DNA from 4 places in the Pseudomonas sp. L5B5 genome. Region 3 is predicted to be linked to each of the others. Evidence: predicted binding sites of a transcription regulator. Region 3 holds the regulator's gene; each other region holds the start of a gene.

Region 1 (4,253 bases), 2.1 Mb from region 3:
AACCCTGCTTCTTGTCCAGGATCACGGTGATGGGGAAATGCCCCGGGTGGCTGTCGCTCCAGAGCTTGATGTCGTTCAGGCAAGCCTCGAGATCGTTCTTGCCCGTGCCATCGCCGGTGCAGTTGTTATCGTTGCCGGACTGGAACAGGGTGCCCGGGTTGTGCCGCACGAACCAATGCCGGGGCGAACCACCGGTTACCGCATCGCGCTGATCCCAGAAGTCCAGCTCCAGGGTGCGCACGCTGTCGAGCACGCTGCTGAAAGTGCCCGCGTACTGCTTTTCGTAGCAGTTGTGGCAGGCCACCTGGGCAATTCGGTTGAAGGGCGTACCCCAGGACGCCGGGGCGATGAACGCCGGGCTTTCCTGGCTGAATGCACCTGGGCTGAGCAACAGGGTCGAGACAGCCAGGGCACGGGGAAGCAAACGAGAGAGATGAGTCATGCCAGCTCCTGCTAAGAGGGAAATCCTTGAAGGGCAATCTACTGCTCATCTGTTTTAGTCCAACCCGGCGCCATTGCAACTTGCGCCCTGCGGTAACGCGCCGGAGGGCGAAGCAGTTCAGCGGAAGCGATCGACCTCGTGGCGCAGGTCGGCAGCCAGGGTTTCCAGTTCACGAGCGGTGACGGCCAGGTTGGACACTACCTCGCGCTGTTCACTGTTGGCCTGGGCGATGCTCTGCAAATTGCGACTCAGGACCGTGGCGGTGCTGCTCTGCTCCTGGGTCGCGGTGCTGATGGCGGAGAACTGCTCGCCCGCGCTCTGGCTCTGCTCGTCGATCAAGGCCAGGGCCGAGGCCACGCCGGCATTGCGCGACAGCCCTTCCTGCATCAGGTGGTTGCCCTGCTCCATGGTCTGGATGGCATTGTCGGTTTCCTGCTGGATGCTGCCGATCATCTGGGAGATTTGCGCAGTGGCCTCGCGGGTGCGCGAAGCCAGGTTGCGCACCTCGTCGGCGACCACGGCGAAACCACGCCCCTGTTCCCCTGCCCGGGCCGCCTCGATGGCTGCGTTGAGCGCCAGCAGGTTGGTCTGGTCGGCGATGGCGGTGATCACCCCGACGATCCCGCCGATTTCCTGGGACCGCTGGCCCAGGGTGTTGATCACCGCCGCCGTGCTGCCCAGGGCCCCGGCGATCTGCTCCAGGGACGAAGACGCCTGCTCCATGGACTCACGCCCGATGTGGGTCTGCTCGGCGTTTTCCTGGGCCAGGCGCTGGGTGTTGCCCATGTTGTCGGCGATGTTCAGCGACGTGGCGCTGAACTCCTCCACCGCCCCGGCCATGCTGGTGATTTCCCCGGACTGCTGTTCCATGCCTTCATAGGCACCGCTGGAAAGCCCGGACAGCACCTGGGCCCGGCCACTGACCTCGGTGGCGGAACGGCGAATGTGCTCGACCATGGTCGACAGGGCCTCGCCCATCTGGTTGAAGCTGGCGGCCAACTGGCCGATTTCATCGTGGCTGGAGACACTCAGCCGCGCGCCCAGGTCGCCGCCGCCCAGGGCCTGGGCCTGGCGTACCAGGTCGCCCAGGGGCGCCAGCTTGCTGCGCAGCAACCAGACCGTTGCCCCCACCGCCAGCAGCATCGCCAGCAGGCTGCCGATCACCAGGCGCAGCCCGACGCTCCAGGTCACCGCGCGGATCTCGGCCTTGGGCATGCTCGCCACCACCGACCAGGGACCGTCGGCAAACGGCATCGCCAGGCTGTAGAAGTCCTCGTCACCATCGCTCCAGAAACGCCCCTTGCCCGGCGCCTTCGCCATGTCCGCCAGGACCTGCGCCGCCTGGTCCAGTGCCTGCACACCAGCCGGTGGCACCAGCCACTTGTGCTGTTCGTCGAGCAAGGCCAGGGAACCGCTCTGGCCAATGCGAAAACGCTTCAGGTTGGCGAACTGCGCATTCTGCGCGTCGGTGTAATCGAACCCCACGAACAGCACGGCGATCACTCGCCCGCTGCGGTCCGTTACCGGCGTGTACTGGGTCATGTAGAACCGCTCGAACAGCAGCGCCCGGCCAACGTAGCTCTGCCCCGCCATGAGCTTCTGGTAGGCCGGGTGGGCATGGTCGAGCAAGGTGCCAATGGCGCGACTGCCATCCTGCTTGCTCAGGGAGGTGCTGACCCGGATGAAGTCATCGCCACTGCGCACGAACAAGGTCGCGACTCCGGCGGTCATCTGCTTGAACTGGTCCACTTCATCGAAATTGTTGTTCAGCACCACACTGCCCAGGTGCAGGCCGGGGGTCTGTGCCCCCGCCACGCTCACCGGTTGGTCGGGGTGCACGCTCAGGCCACTGCGAAAGCGGTTCTCGAACAGCCCGCTCAGGCGCTGGGTGCTTTCACGCAGGCTGCCATGGAAGGTGTTGAGCTGGTCGGCCAGCAGCCGGGCTTCGCTGGCCAGGTGTTCTTCGCGGGTATCGAGGTTGGCCGAATCCAGCGAACGCAAGGCGAACAGGGTGCTGCCACTGATCACCAGGGCGAGTATCAAGGCAAGGGCAAGCCCTAGCTGGGAGGCTATCCGGGCACGGGGTTGGGACATGATGGCTCCTGGCCGAGAAGGCGGATCATCCTGATCAAGTGGCACGCTCGGCAGCAATAATTCCAAGATTTTCTAGTAAGTTAGGACCTTCCTGAACGCTGGTTCCATGTCCCAGGATTCGGCGGCTCCCGGCAATACTTGAGCGACTTGCAAGGATATATCTCAAGCCATGCCAATCGGGTGCTTCAACGTTTCAGCCCAGGCGCTCCACCACAGGCAGTTGCATGGCCTCGACCTCCCCTTGCAGGAAGTCGCTCAGGCGCCGCAGTCGCTCGCCGCCAGCCCGGGTCCTGGGCCACACCAGATAGTAGTTCAAGCCACTGGCCACCGCCGTCGGCCAGGGCAGGCTCAAGCGTCCCTGGGCCACGTCCTCGGCGACCATCAACAGGTCGCCCATGGACACGCCATACCCCCGTGCCGCAGCGATCATTCCCAGTTCCAGGGTATCGAATACCTGCCCGCCCTTGAGCGAAACCTGGCCGGCAAGCCCCATGTGCTCGAGCCAGCTGCGCCAGTCCCGCCGGTCCGGGGTCGGGTGCAGCAACTCGGTGGTCGCCAGGCGTGCCGCATCCCAGGGCTGATCGTTGAGCAGGTTCGGCGCCCCCACCGGGATCAGCAGTTCGGGAAACAGGCAACTGGACTCCCAGTCGGCGGGAAAGTGGCCATTGCTCAGCAACACGGCACAGTCGAAGGGCTCCTGGTTGAAGTCCACCGAGTCCACATCCATCCAGGCGCTGGTGAGCTGCACCTCATTGCCCGGTTGCAAGTGACGAAAACGACTGAGCCGCGCCAGCAGCCAGCGCATGGTCAGGGTCGAAGGGGCTTTCATGCGCAAGATGCCATCCTCGCCGCGCAGGGTGCCGCAAGCCCGCTCCAGGGCACCGAACCCTTCGCGGATACCCGGCAGCAGCAGGCGTGCAGCCTCGGTCAACTGCAGGTTGCGCCCGTTGCGCTGGAACAGCCGGCAGGCGAAGTGGTCTTCCAGGGTACGGATATGCCGGCTGACGGCACTCTGGGTGATCGACAGCTCCTCGCCAGCACGGGTGAACGAACTGTGCCGGGCCGCCGCTTCAAAGGCGCGCAGGGCATAAAGAGGAGGAAGACGACGGGACATGGATTCGCTCCGACAACGCAATAGCGCAACGCTACCAGAAAGTACTTGGGATGAGTTTTTATCATGCCAGCAAGTATTTTTATCCCTTTGTGCTATGACCCAGAAGCGCCGAGAATCAGCGCTTTCCATGACTCTTCCTTGATCGAGCCTGATGACCATGCAGCATCCAGCACGCACCGAACTCTGGGCCATCCTGCGGCTGGCAGGCCCGCTGATCGCCTCCCAGCTGGCCCACATGCTGATGGTCCTCACCGACACCCTGATGATGGCCCGGCTCAGCCCGCAGGCCCTGGCCGGTGGCGGCCTGGGCGCGGCCAGCTATTCCTTCGTATCGATCTTCTGCATCGGCGTGATTGCCGCGGTGGGTACCCTGGTGGCGATACGCCAGGGCGCCGGGGACATCGAGGGCGCTACCCGCCTGACCCAGGCCGGCCTGTGGCTGGCCTGGATCATGGCCCTGGTCGCCGGCCTGCTGCTGTGGAACCTCAAGCCCTTGTTGTTACTGTTCGGCCAGACCGAAAGCAACGTCCAGGCTGCCGGCCAGTTCCTGCTGATCCTGCCCTTCGCGCTGCCCGGGTACCTGAGCTTCATGGCCTTGCGCGG
Region 2 (4,253 bases), 3.3 Mb from region 3:
TTCTTGTCCATCAGGCGGATCGCTTCGCTGGTCAGGTACATGTCATTGCGCACGTTGCCCATGGCTTCGGCTGGCACCTTGGCCAGCGAACCGTAGCCCTTGACCTCGGTGCCGATGGCGCCGGTGAGGGCGGCCAGGGCCGGAACCAGTTCCGGCGTCGCCTGCTTGCTGCGCATGTACTCCGAGAGCACCGCGCGCGGGTCGGCCGGTGCCGCCTGTGGGTAGCTCTTGACCAATGCCTGTTGGGTGACCTCGGCCACCGCGGCAAACTGCAGCGACTGGTCGGCGGGCATGGTGCGGTTCAAGGCGTAGGCCATGGGCAACGTGCCCACCAGGATCAGCATGATCAGGCCCATGCCTTTCTGGCCATCGTTGGAGCCGTGGGCGAAGGACACTCCGGTGCAGGTCAGGATCAGCAGGCCGCGGATCCACCACGGCGGTGGGGTGTCGCCCTTGGGTGCCTTGTACAAAGCGCGATTCTTGACGAACAGGCGCAGGGCCACTAGCAGCAGGGCGGCGAATACGAAGCCGATCAGCGGCGAGAACAGCAGGGCGTAACCGACCTTGGTGGCCTGGCTCCAGTCCACGCCGCTGGTGCCATCGCGACCGTGCATTAGGGCGTTGGCCACGCCGACCCCGATGATCGAGCCGATCAGGGTATGGGACGAGGAGGCAGGCAAACCCAGCCACCAGGTGCCGAGGTTCCACAGGATGGCGGCGATCAGCAGGGCGAAGATCATGGCGAAGCCGGCGGAAGAGCCCACCTGCAGGATCAGCTCCACCGGCAGCAGGGCAATGATGCCGAAGGCCACCGCGCCGCTGGACAGCAGCACCCCGAGGAAGTTGAACAGGCCCGACCAGACCACCGCGAACTGGGGTGGCAGGGAGTGGGTATAGATCACCGTGGCCACGGCGTTGGCGGTGTCGTGGAAGCCGTTGACGAATTCGAAGCCCAGGGCGATCAGCAACGCGACGCCCAGCAGCAGGAACGGGGTCCAGGTGGTGACCGTGGTACCCAGTTCGTGCATGTCGTGCATCAGGCTGTAGGCGGTGAACAGCAGGCCCATGGCCAACACCGCGAAGAACACCACCAGGGTGAAGGGGCTGGGTTTCTTGTCCAGTTGTGGTTTGGCGTCGAGGCTGGGGGGCGCGGCGCTCAGAGAAGGGGTGGCCATTGCTGGACAATCCTGTGGCTGGAAGGAGTGCAGTCCATGATCGTTGCCAAATGTTACAAGCAGACTGCCTCAGGTCATGGTTTGTGCAATTGGCCAGCCCGTTGATCCGTTTGCCCACCCTGGCGGCTCGTGCGCAGCCTGCGGCAGCGGCCACACGAGGCGAGGTCTGCGTGCATCACTGATCCACGGCGCCCTGTAGCCGCTGTCGAGCGCCAGCGAGGCTGCGCACGGGCGCGTAGCGGCCGCAGGGTTCAGTAATCCTGGCGCTTGCGAAAGGCCCAGCGTCCGGCGATCACGGTGAAGGTGGCCACCAGCGCCACCAGGATCCAGAAACCCTCGGGGTCGGCGGAGAGGGGAATGCCGCCGACGTTCATGCCGAAGAAGCCGGCGATGATATTGATCGGCAGCGCCAGCACCGTGACGACGGTCAGGGTGAACAGCGTACGGTTGCTCTGCTCGTTGAGGTTGGCGGCGATTTCCTCCTGCAGCAGCTTGATCCGCTCCCCCAGGGCCGTGAGGTCATTGATGATCAGGGCGAACTCCTCGGTGGACTTGCGCAGCTCCTTGACGTCTTCCTTCTGCAACCATGGCGGCGGGCGGTTGAGCAGGCGCAGCAGCGAGCCCGGCTCCAGGGCCAGCAGCCGCTGCAGGCGCACCAGCACTCGGCGCATGGCCCCCAGTTCGGCACGATTGGTCGAGGCCCGGGCGGCCAGCAACTGGTCTTCGATCTGGTCGACGCTGAGGCTGGTCTTGCGCACGATCTGGGTCAGCACTTCGCCCTGGTCGCGCAACAAGTGCACCAGCAGTTCCAGGGGCGAGCGGAAGTGCTCGCCGGCCTTCACCGAGGAGCGCAGCTTGTCCACCGAGTGCAGGGGCTGCAGGCGGGCGCTGATGATCAGGTTGCTGCGTACGCAGACCCACAGGGTGGAGATGTCCGAGGAGACCATGTTGCCGAAGTTGAACACCACATCGTTGACCACTGCCAGCAGGGCCGAGTCCACGTGCTCGATGCGGGTCGAGCGCGAGCCTTCGTGCAGGGCCTCGAAGAATTCCTCGGGCAGTTGCAGGTGGGCCTTCATCCAGCGTTCGCAGGCGGCATGGGCCAGGTTCAGGTGCAGCCAGAGGAACTGGTCGTGGTGTTCGGGAGCCTGCAGGGCTTGCAGCGCCTTGGCCGAGTCCAGTTCGCAACCACGTTCGCCGGGGCGAAAGCGGTAACCGTAGAGCAGGCCGAACAGGTCGGAATCGCGGTGACTCTGGTCGAGGCTGTGGTTCATGGAGGCTCGCAGGAGGAACAGTGCCTGGCGCGGATTTCACAGGTTCACTTGGGCTCGATCATGGCAAGGTCTCTTGACGTTTTTGTGACAGTTGCAAGTCCATGATTCGCCCCGTTCTACCAGTGGTCGGAGGCCCTCAAGATTGTCCGGGCGAGGCCGATCACTGCTCACATGCAGTACGCATTCGGCCCGGCTCGAATGCACCTGACAGGGAAGTTCGGACTTACGCATGGCCTTATCGGGCCTGTTTCCTCCCTGCCATGAGATCTTCTCGATGTTTTTGCAAAAATCCCTGAGGGCGCAAATTCTCGCCCTGCTGAGCGGCAGCCTGCTGGCGGTGTTGTTGATCGCCCTGGCGTGCTTTCAATTGCTGTCCAACGGTGTGCAGAACTATCGCCAGCTGATCGAGGGGCCGCTGCACAGTTCGCAACTGATCGATGAGGCCAACCTGCAGTTCAAGATCCAGGTGCAGGAATGGAAGAACGTGCTGCTGCGGGGCAAGCAGCCTCAGGAACTGAACAAGTACTGGCAGCAGTTCGAGGACCGTCAGCGCGATGTCCAGACTATTCTGGGGCAACTGGTGCAGACGCCGGAGCTGGAACCTTCGCTCAAGAGCCGGGTACAGCGCCTGGCCCAGGAGCATCTGGCCCTGGGCCAGGCCTATCAGAGAGCCCGTGACGCCTATGTGGCCGGTGGTGCCGATCCGAGTGCCGGTGATGCCGCGGTCAAGGGCCTGGACCGTGCCGCCAGCGACCAGATGAGCGAGCTGGTGACCGAGTTGCGCAAGCAGGGCGAGCGGCAGTCGCAGCAGATCAGCAGCGCGGCCGATCGTACGGTGTGGCTGGGCATCCTGGTGATGCTCATCTCCGCCCTGCTGATCGGCCTGCTCAGCTTGTGGCTGGTCAACCGCAGCCTGGTGGAGCCGATCCGCCAGTTGATCGACTACGTGGCCCAGCTCAGCCGTGGCCAGTTCTCCCAGCGAGTGGACAGCACGCGCCAGGATGAACTGGGCAAGCTGGCAATGGCCGCCAATACCCTGCGCGATTTCCTCGCCCAGACCTTCACCAGCCTGCAGCGCAGTGCTTCGGACCTGGATACCTCCAGCGGTGAACTCAACGCCATCGCTACCCTGATGTCCCAGGGCACCAATGAGCAGTTCAGCCGCACCGATCAGGTGGCCACGGCAATGAACGAGATGTCCGCCACTGCCCAGGAGGTGGCGCGTCATGCCGCCGATGCTGCCCGTGCCGCAGATGATGCCGATCAGTCGGCGCAGCAGGGCGAGCAGGTGATGCAGAGCACCATCGACAGCATCACCCGGATGCGTGGCGAGATCGCCAACACCGCCACGGTGATTCGTCGCCTGGAAGCCGACAGCGGACGGATCGGCAAGGTGCTGGAAGTGATCCAGGGCATCGCCGAGCAGACCAACCTGCTGGCCCTCAACGCGGCCATCGAGGCGGCCCGGGCCGGCGAGGCCGGGCGTGGTTTCGCCGTGGTCGCCGATGAAGTGCGCAGCCTGGCCCAACGCACAGCGGCGTCGATCACCGAAATCAACCAGATCATCCAGACCGTGCAGACCGGTGCGGTGGATGCTGCCCACGCCATCGAGAGCGGTCAGTCGCGCAGTGAGCAGAGTGTGCAGCAGGTGACCGAGGCCGGGGCCATGCTGGAGCGCATCACCCAGGCGGTGGAAGCGATCCGCGACATGAACCGGCAGATCGCCACGGCGGCCGAGGAACAGACCTCGGTGGCCGAGGACATCTCGCGCAACCTCACCGAGATCACCAGCATTGCCAGCACC
Region 3 (4,253 bases):
CACGCAGCCAGTTATGTGGCCCCGTCTAAGTAAGACAAGGTAAAGAAAGAACATGGGCAGCATGCATCCCGTACAGGTGATTGCGGTGACCGGCGGCAAAGGTGGCGTCGGCAAGACTAATGTGTCAGTGAACTTGTCCCTGGCTCTGGCTGAGCTCGGCCGGCGAGTCTTGCTGCTGGACGCCGACCTGGGATTGGCCAATGTCGATGTCCTGCTGGGCCTGACCCCCAAACGTACCCTGGCCGATGTCATCGAGGGCCGCTGCGAGCTGCGCGATGTGCTGCTGCAGGGGCCTGGTGGCATTCGCATCGTGCCGGCTGCCTCGGGCACCCAGAGCATGGTGCACCTGAGTCCCGCCCAGCATGCCGGCCTGATCCAGGCCTTCAGCGACATTGGCGACAACCTCGATGTACTGGTGATCGACACGGCTGCGGGCATTGGTGATTCGGTCGTCAGTTTCGTGCGCGCGGCCCAGGAAGTGCTGCTGGTGGTCTGCGACGAACCGACCTCGATCACCGACGCCTACGCGCTGATCAAGCTGCTCAACCGCGACTACGGCATGAACCGCTTCCGGGTCCTGGCCAACATGGCCCAGAGCCCCCAGGAAGGGCGCAACCTGTTTGCAAAGTTGACCAAGGTCACGGATCGCTTCCTGGACGTGGCCTTACAATACGTCGGCGCAGTTCCCTACGACGAAAGCGTGCGCAAGGCCGTGCAAAAGCAGCGTGCGGTCTATGAGGCCTTTCCTCGTTCGAAATGTGCATTGGCATTCAAGGCCATCGCGCAGAAAGTCGATACCTGGCCACTGCCTGCGAACCCACGCGGGCACCTGGAGTTCTTTGTCGAGCGGCTAGTGCATCAAACAGCGGGACCGGTGCTATGACTGCCAGTGGCTACAACCTCTACAAGAAGTCGGCGCGTGACAGCCAGTACGAACTGATCGAGCGCTATGCGCCCCTGGTCAAGCGTATTGCCTATCACCTGCTGGCGCGGTTGCCGGCCAGCGTTCAGGTAGAAGACCTGATTCAGGCCGGGATGATCGGATTGCTCGAAGTGTCGACCAAATACGATGCGAGCAAGGGCGCGAGTTTCGAAACCTATGCGGGTATCCGTATCCGCGGGGCGATGCTCGACGAGGTTCGCAAAGGCGACTGGGCACCGCGTTCAGTGCACCGTAATACACGCATGGTCAGTGATGCCATTCGCGCAATTGAAGCTAAAACCGGTCGTGACGCTAAAGATCACGAGGTTGCGGCCGAACTTCAATTGAGTCTCGACGATTATTACGGGATTTTGAACGACACCCTGGGCAGCCGGCTGTTCAGTTTCGACGACCTGTTGCAGGACGGCGAACATGAAGGGCTGCACGAGGATGGCGCCAGTGCTCATCTCGAGCCGTCACGGGACCTGGAGGATGAACGCTTCCAGGCCGCGTTGGCGGATGCGATTGCCAATTTGCCGGAGCGCGAGCGACTGGTGTTGGCGCTGTACTACGACGAAGAGCTGAACCTCAAGGAAATCGGTGAGGTCCTGGGGGTCAGCGAATCGCGGGTCAGCCAGTTACACAGCCAGTGCGCAGCCCGCTTGCGGGGGCGTTTGGGGGAGTGGCGAGCGCGCTGATAGGCAGTGTGGGGACACTGCGCCCAAGACCGGTCAGGCCTGGCGCCTTGCCGGTCTTGCAGTATGTGCTCCATGCAGTCGTTGTGTGTTATGCCGGATTGATTGAACGGCGCGCCCAGATACTGGACGCGTTTAAGACTGCTTGGAGGTCGAATTGGACAAGAACATGAAAATCCTCATCGTTGATGACTTCTCAACGATGCGGCGGATCATAAAAAACCTGTTGCGTGATCTGGGTTTCACCAACACGGTCGAGGCCGACGATGGCACTACCGCCATCCCGGTACTCAACAGCGGGAGCATCGACTTTCTGGTAACGGACTGGAACATGCCAGGCATGACCGGCATCGATCTGCTGCGCCATGTGCGCGCCGATGAAAAGCTCAAGCACCTGCCGGTACTGATGGTGACTGCCGAAGCCAAGCGCGAGCAGATCATCGAGGCTGCCCAGGCTGGTGTTAACGGCTATGTCGTCAAACCATTCACGGCCCAGGCGCTGAAAGAGAAGATCGAGAAGATCTTCGAACGCATCGGTTGAGATGCGTAACCATTGCGCCACGGGGGAGCTATGGAGCATAACGAATCTTCACTGGGCGACTTTGAGTCGACCCTGAAAAAACATGCACTGGAACTGGTCGAGAGTCTGGAGAAGGGCAGGTTCGGCGAAGCCGTGCAACTGATCCATGAGCTCAACCAGACCCGTGACCGCGGCCTGTACCAGGAAGTGGGCAAGCTTACCCGCGAGCTGCATAGCGCGATCGTCAATTTCCAGATTGACCCGCACATGCCGCAAGCCGAGGAAGTTTCGCAGATCACGGATGCCACCGAGCGCCTGTCCTATGTGGTCCGGCTGACGGAGGCTGCGGCCAACCGCACCATGGACCTGGTGGAGAGCAGCACCCCGCTGGTCAACGGCCTGAGCGCTGAAGCCCAGGCCTTGAGCGTGGACTGGGGGCGCTTCATGCGGCGCGAGGTCGGAGCCGAGGAGTTTCGCGAGCTGGCGCGTCGGGTCGACGGTTTTCTGACTCGCAGCGAGCAGGAAACCCGCACCATCTCCGGTCACCTCAACGACATTCTGCTGGCGCAGGATTACCAGGACCTCACGGGCCAGGTGATCAAGCGTGTGACCCAGTTGGTCACGGAAGTCGAAAGCAATCTGCTCAAGCTCGTCTTGATGGCCAGCCAGGTCGATCGTTTTGCCGGTATCGAACATGACCGCGAATCGATCCTGGCGGAAAAAGATCCGCAAAAACATCTCGCCAAGGGTGAAGGTCCGCAGATTCATGCCGATAAACGGGAAGACGTCATGTCCGGTCAGGACGATGTTGACGATTTGCTTTCCAGCCTTGGATTCTAGGAGCACCCATTAATGAGCTTCGGCGCCGATGAAGAGATCCTTCAGGATTTCCTGGTTGAGGCCGGCGAGATTCTAGAGCAACTGTCCGAACAACTGGTCGAGCTGGAAAGCCGGCCGGATGATGCGGATCTGCTCAACGCAATTTTTCGCGGTTTTCACACTGTTAAAGGGGGCGCCGGCTTCCTCCAGCTCAACGAGCTGGTGGAGTGCTGCCACATCGCCGAGAACGTCTTCGACATCCTGCGCAAGGGTGAAAGGCGAGTCGATTCGGAACTGATGGACGTGGTGCTCGAGGCATTGGACACGGTGAACAGCATGTTCGGCCAGGTCCGTGAGCGCACCGAGATCACTCCTGCGACACCTGAACTGTTGTCCGCCCTGGCACGCCTGGCCGAGCCGGCCGGCGCCGAACCGGCTCCCGCCCCCGTGGTGGAAGAGGTGGTGGAAGTTGCGGTGCAACCCGAGGCCGAGGCCGCATCGGGCGATATCACTGACAACGAGTTCGAATTGCTGCTCGACTCGCTGAACGCTGCCAAGGCCGGTGCCGAAGCTGCGCCTGCCGCTGCTGTGGCGGGTGAGGGCGAACCGGCCAGTGATGACATCACCGATGCCGAGTTCGAGTCCCTGCTGGACCAGTTGCATGGCAAGGGGCAGTTCGCGCCTGACGCCGTTGCACCTGCAGCGGCCAGCGCCGCCAGCGGTGCTGCCGCTGGCAGCGATGAAATTACCGATGACGAATTCGAAGCCCTGCTGGACCAGTTGCACGGCAAGGGCAACTTTGCCGTTGACGCACTGGAGCCGGCAGTGGCCACCGCCACTGCCTCCTCTGGTGCTGCCGCCGGAGCATTAGCCGCTGGCGGCGACCTGATCACCGATCATGAGTTCGAGTCCCTGCTCGATGAGTTGCACGGCAAGGGCAAGTTCTCCGAGTCCCCGGGCGCTGCCAAGCCAGCGGCGGCGGTGGCGGCTCCTGCTGTCGCCCCAGCTCCCGCCAGCGCCGCAGTGGCCAAGCCTGTTGCGGCCAAGCCAGAAGCCAAGGCCGAGGCACCCAAGCCGGCTGCCGCGCCTGCCCCGGCCCGTGCTCCAGCTGCCGCCCCGGCCGAAAAGCCGGCCAGCGAAGCGGAAACCACGGTACGGGTGGATACCGCGCGCCTGGACGAAATCATGAACATGGTGGGCGAGCTGGTGCTGGTGCGTAACCGCCTGGTGCGCCTGGGTCTCAACAGCGGCGATGAAGCCATGTCCAAGGCGGTGTCGAACCTCGACGTGGTCACCG
Region 4 (4,253 bases), 1.7 Mb from region 3:
ACTCGAAAGCCTGCTTGCGGCGTGCCGACCAATCGCCGCCGATGACCCGATAGGGTTGTTGGTGCTGGTCCAGCCAGCGGCGCGTGTCCTCGAAGAAGGCCTGGCGCTCTTCCAGTTGCGGCTGGCAGCGCAGGCCGTCGGCGCTCCAGGGCACCTGTTCCGGCGACAGCAGCAGGTGCAGGTCGTAATGCCGGGCCAGCAGTTGTTCTTCGAGCCAGCGAGGACAGTCGTTGAACAGCGCCTGGCTCCAGAGGATGTTGCTCAGCAGGTGAGTGTCGAGGATCAGCAGCGCTGGCTGCCGAGCCCGGGCCTGATCCTCCCAGGCCAGTTGGCCGCGGGCGATCTCGGGGATGTCGGCCAGGCAGGTGTCACGGCGTTCCTGCTCGATGAAGTGGCGCACGTACTCGCCCACCAGCAGGCCACCGAAGCAGGCTTGCAGTTCAGCCGCCAGCCAGCTCTTGCCGCTGGATTCCGGGCCAGTCAGGACCAGTACCTTCACGATTGCAGGGCCGGATCGGCACGCCAGGTGCGCCAGCCCTGGATGGCCAGCAGGGTGAACAGGGCATACAGCGCCGCGGTCAGGTACAGCTGCTTGTAGACGAACAGGCCGACGAAGATCACGTCCACCGCGATCCACAGGGGCCAGCATTGCACGCGCTTCTGGGCCATCCACCACTGCGCCACCAGGCTGAAGGCGGTCAAGGCTGCGTCGAGCCAGGGTTGCGCGGCGTCGGTCCAGTGGGCCATGGCCGCTCCCAGCAGCAGGCTGCCGAGAGCACCCAGGGCCAGGCCCTGGAGCAGGGCCTGAGATTTCAGCTGGCTGACCGGGCGTCCGCGATGCTGCTCACCGCCACGGGTCCATTGCCACCAGCCATAGAGCTGCAGTACGGCGTAGACCACCTGCAGCAGCATGTCGGAATAGAGTTTGACCTCGAAGAAGATCCAGCTGTAGAGCAGCACCATGACCAGGCCGACCGGCCAGCACCAGGGGTTCTGCCGGACTGTCAGCCAGACGGCGATGACGCCGAGCGCGGCGGCAAACAGTTCAAGCCCGGACATGATGTATTCCTTGGGGAAATGAAGGAGGGGGCGGATTGTACCCAGACTGGGGAGCGGACGTCAGGTGTCGGTTGAATCCGCCTGCGCACCGAGCGCTGGCGGATTCGAACCGGGCTGCGGGGTCAGACGCGGAACTGCCGGAGCAGGTTGTTGAGCTGTTCGGACAGCTCCTTCAAATGACGGCTCGCGGCGCTGGAGTGCTGGGCCGCCTGGGCTGTTCCCTGGGACAGGCCGGCAGCCTGGCCGACGTTGTGGTTGATGTCTTCGACCACATGGGCCTGTTGCAGCGTGGCACTGGCAATCGAGGCGTTCAGGTCGTTGAGGGTACGCAGGGCCTGGCCGATGGCAGTGAGGCTGGTCCCGGCCAGCCCGGCCTGCTCGATGGTCGCCTGGGAGGCCCGGCTGCTGTCGCCGATCACCCGCACTGCCGCCTCGGAATGATTTTGCAGGCGTTCGATCATGCCCTGGATTTCCGCGGTGGATTGCTGGGTGCGCTGGGCCAGAAGGCGTACCTCGTCGGCCACCACGGCAAAACCGCGTCCCTGTTCACCGGCGCGAGCGGCCTCGATGGCAGCGTTCAAGGCCAGCAAGTTGGTCTGCTCGGCGATGGAGCGGATCACTTCCAGCACCGAGCCGATCTGGGTGCTCTCGGCGGCCAGGGTGCGGATTACCTCCACGGCCTGGTCGATGGTCCCGGAAAGCTGGTCGATCTGCTGCAGGCTGCTGTCGATGTTGACCTGGCCCTGCCGGGCCCGGACCTCGGCTTCGCGGACTTCTTCGGAGGCATGTTCGGCGCTGCGCGCGACGTCCTGTACGCCGGTGGTGACCTGGCTGATGGCGGCGGCCACTTGGTCCATCTGCAGTGATTGTTGCTGGCAGCGTTCCTGGGCCCGTGAAGCGTTGCTGCCCAGGTCACTGGACGATTGCGCCAGGGCGGCGGCGCTGGATTGCAGCTCGGTCACGACCCCGCGCAACTTGGCGGTGAAGCCGTTGAAGTGCCGGGCCAGTTCGGTGACTTCGTCCTGGCCGTGGGTGTCCAGGCTGCGGGTCAGGTCGCTCTCGCCGCTGGCGATGTTGGCCATGGCGTGCACCGTTTCGCGCAGCGGGCGCACGATGCTGCGCACGATCAGTACCACCAGCGCGCCCATCAGCAGGGCGATCACCAGGCCTACGGAAGAGGCCCGCAGCACCTGGGCCTGGAACTCCTGTTGCAGGTCATCGATGTACACCCCCGAGCCGATGATCCAGCCCCAGGGCTGGAACAGCTGGATATAGGAAGTCTTCTGTACCGGATCCTGGGCGCCAGGCTTGGGCCAGCGGTAGTCGACCATGCCGGCGCCCTTGCTCTTGGCCAGGGTCACCATTTCGTTGAACACCTCGAAGCCGTCCGGGTCCTTGATCGAGGCCAGGTTCTGCCCATCCAGCTTGGGGTTGGCCGGGTGCATGATCATCACGGGTGTCAGGTCGTTGATCCAGAAATAGTCGTTCTGGTTGTAGCGCAGCCCGCGGATCGTCTGCAGCGCCTGCTGCTGTGCCTGCTCGCGGCTCAGGCTGCCGGCGGCCTCCAGCCCCTGGTAGTAATTCAGCACGCCGGCGGCGGTCTGGACTACGTGCTGGGTTTTCTGTGCCTTGGCCTGGTACAGGTCCCCGTGAATCTGCTGGAGCATCATCACGCCCAGGATCACCAGGGTCAGTACCGCCACGACCAGGATCAGCCACAGGCGCTGACTGATGGACATTTTTCGCAAGCTATTCATTATCCGGTCACTCCAGCTTCTTGTTCTTGTCATGAACGACTCCGAGCATCCAAGCACGCTTGTTCATGGGCGCCAACCCTACGGAAGTCCAATAACACCGCGACGCGTTTTGCGCCTGTCTGATAGGATTTCGGCGCCTTCCTGCAAAACCTGAAGATTTCTGGCTTTTTCACAGGATTTTCATGGGTTTGTGCTGATATTGAGAGCGCCGGGTTCTCGGCTAAGCTCGACGCAGTGAACGTTATGACTATTAAAAAAGAGGCATGCCATGAGCGTGCCTCGTTGGGGGATTGATGGACTTTTGGACCGCCGCACAAGCATTGATACTCGGGGTCGTCGAAGGCCTGACGGAGTTTTTGCCCATCAGCAGCACCGGGCACCAGATCATCGTGGCCGACCTGCTCGACTTTGGGGGCGAGCGGGCAATGGCCTTCAACATCATCATCCAGCTGGGGGCGATCCTGGCGGTGGTCTGGGAGTTCCGGCGCAAGATCCTGGACGTGGTGATCGGCCTGCCGACCCAACCCACGGCCCGGCGCTTCACGGCCAACCTGCTGATCGCCTTCTTTCCGGCGGTGGTGCTGGGAGTGATCTTCGCGGACCTGATCCATGCCTACCTGTTCAACCCCATCACCGTGGCCACGGCCCTGGTGGTCGGCGGTATCATCATGCTGTGGGCCGAGCGCCGGGAGCACCAGGTGCATGCCCAGACCGTGGACGAGATCACCTGGCAAGATGCCCTCAAGGTGGGGTTCATCCAGTGCCTGGCGATGATCCCGGGCACTTCGCGATCCGGTTCGACCATCATCGGCGGGCTGCTGTTCGGCCTTTCGCGCAAGACGGCCACCGAATTCTCGTTCTTCCTGGCCATGCCGACCATGGTCGGCGCTGCGGTGTATTCCGGCTACAAGTACCGGCACCTGTTCCAGCCCGATGACCTGCCGGTGTTCGCCATCGGTTTCGTCACCGCCTTCATCTTCGCGATGATCGCAGTCAAGGGCCTGTTGAAGTTCATCGCCAGCCACAGCTATGCAGTGTTCGCCTGGTACCGCATCGCCTTCGGTCTGCTGATCCTGGCCACCTGGCAGTTCGGCTGGGTTGACTGGGCGGCGGCCAAGGCGTGAAGACTTCCCGGCGTGAGCAGCGTCCAGGCAATGGTGGGCGGATCCAGCACCCCCAGGCCAAGCTGCTGGTGTTCCTGCTGTTGTGTGCCTTGCCGCTGTTCGGGGCCCTGTCCCTGTGGTGGCGGGGTGGGTCGATCATTGCACTGGTGGCGTATGGGGCGGTCAGTCTGCTGACCTTCCTGCTGTATTGGCACGACAAGCGTCGCGCGCAAGAGCAGGGCCAGCGTACGCCGGAGAATGTCCTGCATGCCCTGGAGCTGGCCGGTGGCTGGCCCGGGGCCTTGCTGGCGCAACAGCTGCTGCGGCACAAGAC

The links. Region 3 encodes FliA, which starts transcription of late flagellar genes. Its sites were predicted from a motif close to CTAAAGTTTNNNNNNNNNNNGCCGNTAA; they were not measured.
Region 1: the regulator FliA is predicted to act here: its motif matches at 2,652-2,679, upstream of LGQ10_RS20185 (methyl-accepting chemotaxis protein).
Region 2: the regulator FliA is predicted to act here: its motif matches at 2,585-2,612, upstream of LGQ10_RS27075 (methyl-accepting chemotaxis protein).
Region 4: the regulator FliA is predicted to act here: its motif matches at 2,944-2,971, upstream of LGQ10_RS02870 (methyl-accepting chemotaxis protein).

The regions. Positions count from the first base shown of each region.
Region 1 covers NZ_CP084742.1:4,432,714-4,436,966, reverse strand. Annotated here, with positions in the region: gene LGQ10_RS20190 (Ca2+-dependent phosphoinositide-specific phospholipase C) at 1-442, opposite strand, end outside; gene LGQ10_RS20185 (methyl-accepting chemotaxis protein) at 560-2,536, opposite strand; gene LGQ10_RS20180 (LysR substrate-binding domain-containing protein) at 2,730-3,650, opposite strand; gene LGQ10_RS20175 (NorM family multidrug efflux MATE transporter) at 3,808-4,253, shown strand, end outside.
Region 2 covers NZ_CP084742.1:5,876,921-5,881,173, forward strand. Annotated here, with positions in the region: gene LGQ10_RS27065 (inorganic phosphate transporter) at 1-1,175, opposite strand, end outside; gene LGQ10_RS27070 (transporter) at 1,427-2,449, opposite strand; gene LGQ10_RS27075 (methyl-accepting chemotaxis protein) at 2,724-4,253, shown strand, end outside.
Region 3 covers NZ_CP084742.1:2,354,893-2,359,145, reverse strand. Annotated here, with positions in the region: gene fleN (flagellar synthesis regulator FleN) at 53-883, shown strand; gene fliA (RNA polymerase sigma factor FliA) at 880-1,620, shown strand; gene LGQ10_RS10650 (chemotaxis response regulator CheY) at 1,787-2,158, shown strand; gene LGQ10_RS10645 (protein phosphatase CheZ) at 2,189-2,977, shown strand; gene LGQ10_RS10640 (chemotaxis protein CheA) at 2,990-4,253, shown strand, end outside.
Region 4 covers NZ_CP084742.1:648,263-652,515, forward strand. Annotated here, with positions in the region: gene LGQ10_RS02860 (AAA family ATPase) at 1-499, opposite strand, end outside; gene pnuC (nicotinamide riboside transporter PnuC) at 496-1,059, opposite strand; gene LGQ10_RS02870 (methyl-accepting chemotaxis protein) at 1,182-2,816, opposite strand; gene LGQ10_RS02875 (undecaprenyl-diphosphate phosphatase) at 3,110-3,940, shown strand; gene LGQ10_RS02880 (DUF1294 domain-containing protein) at 3,937-4,253, shown strand, end outside.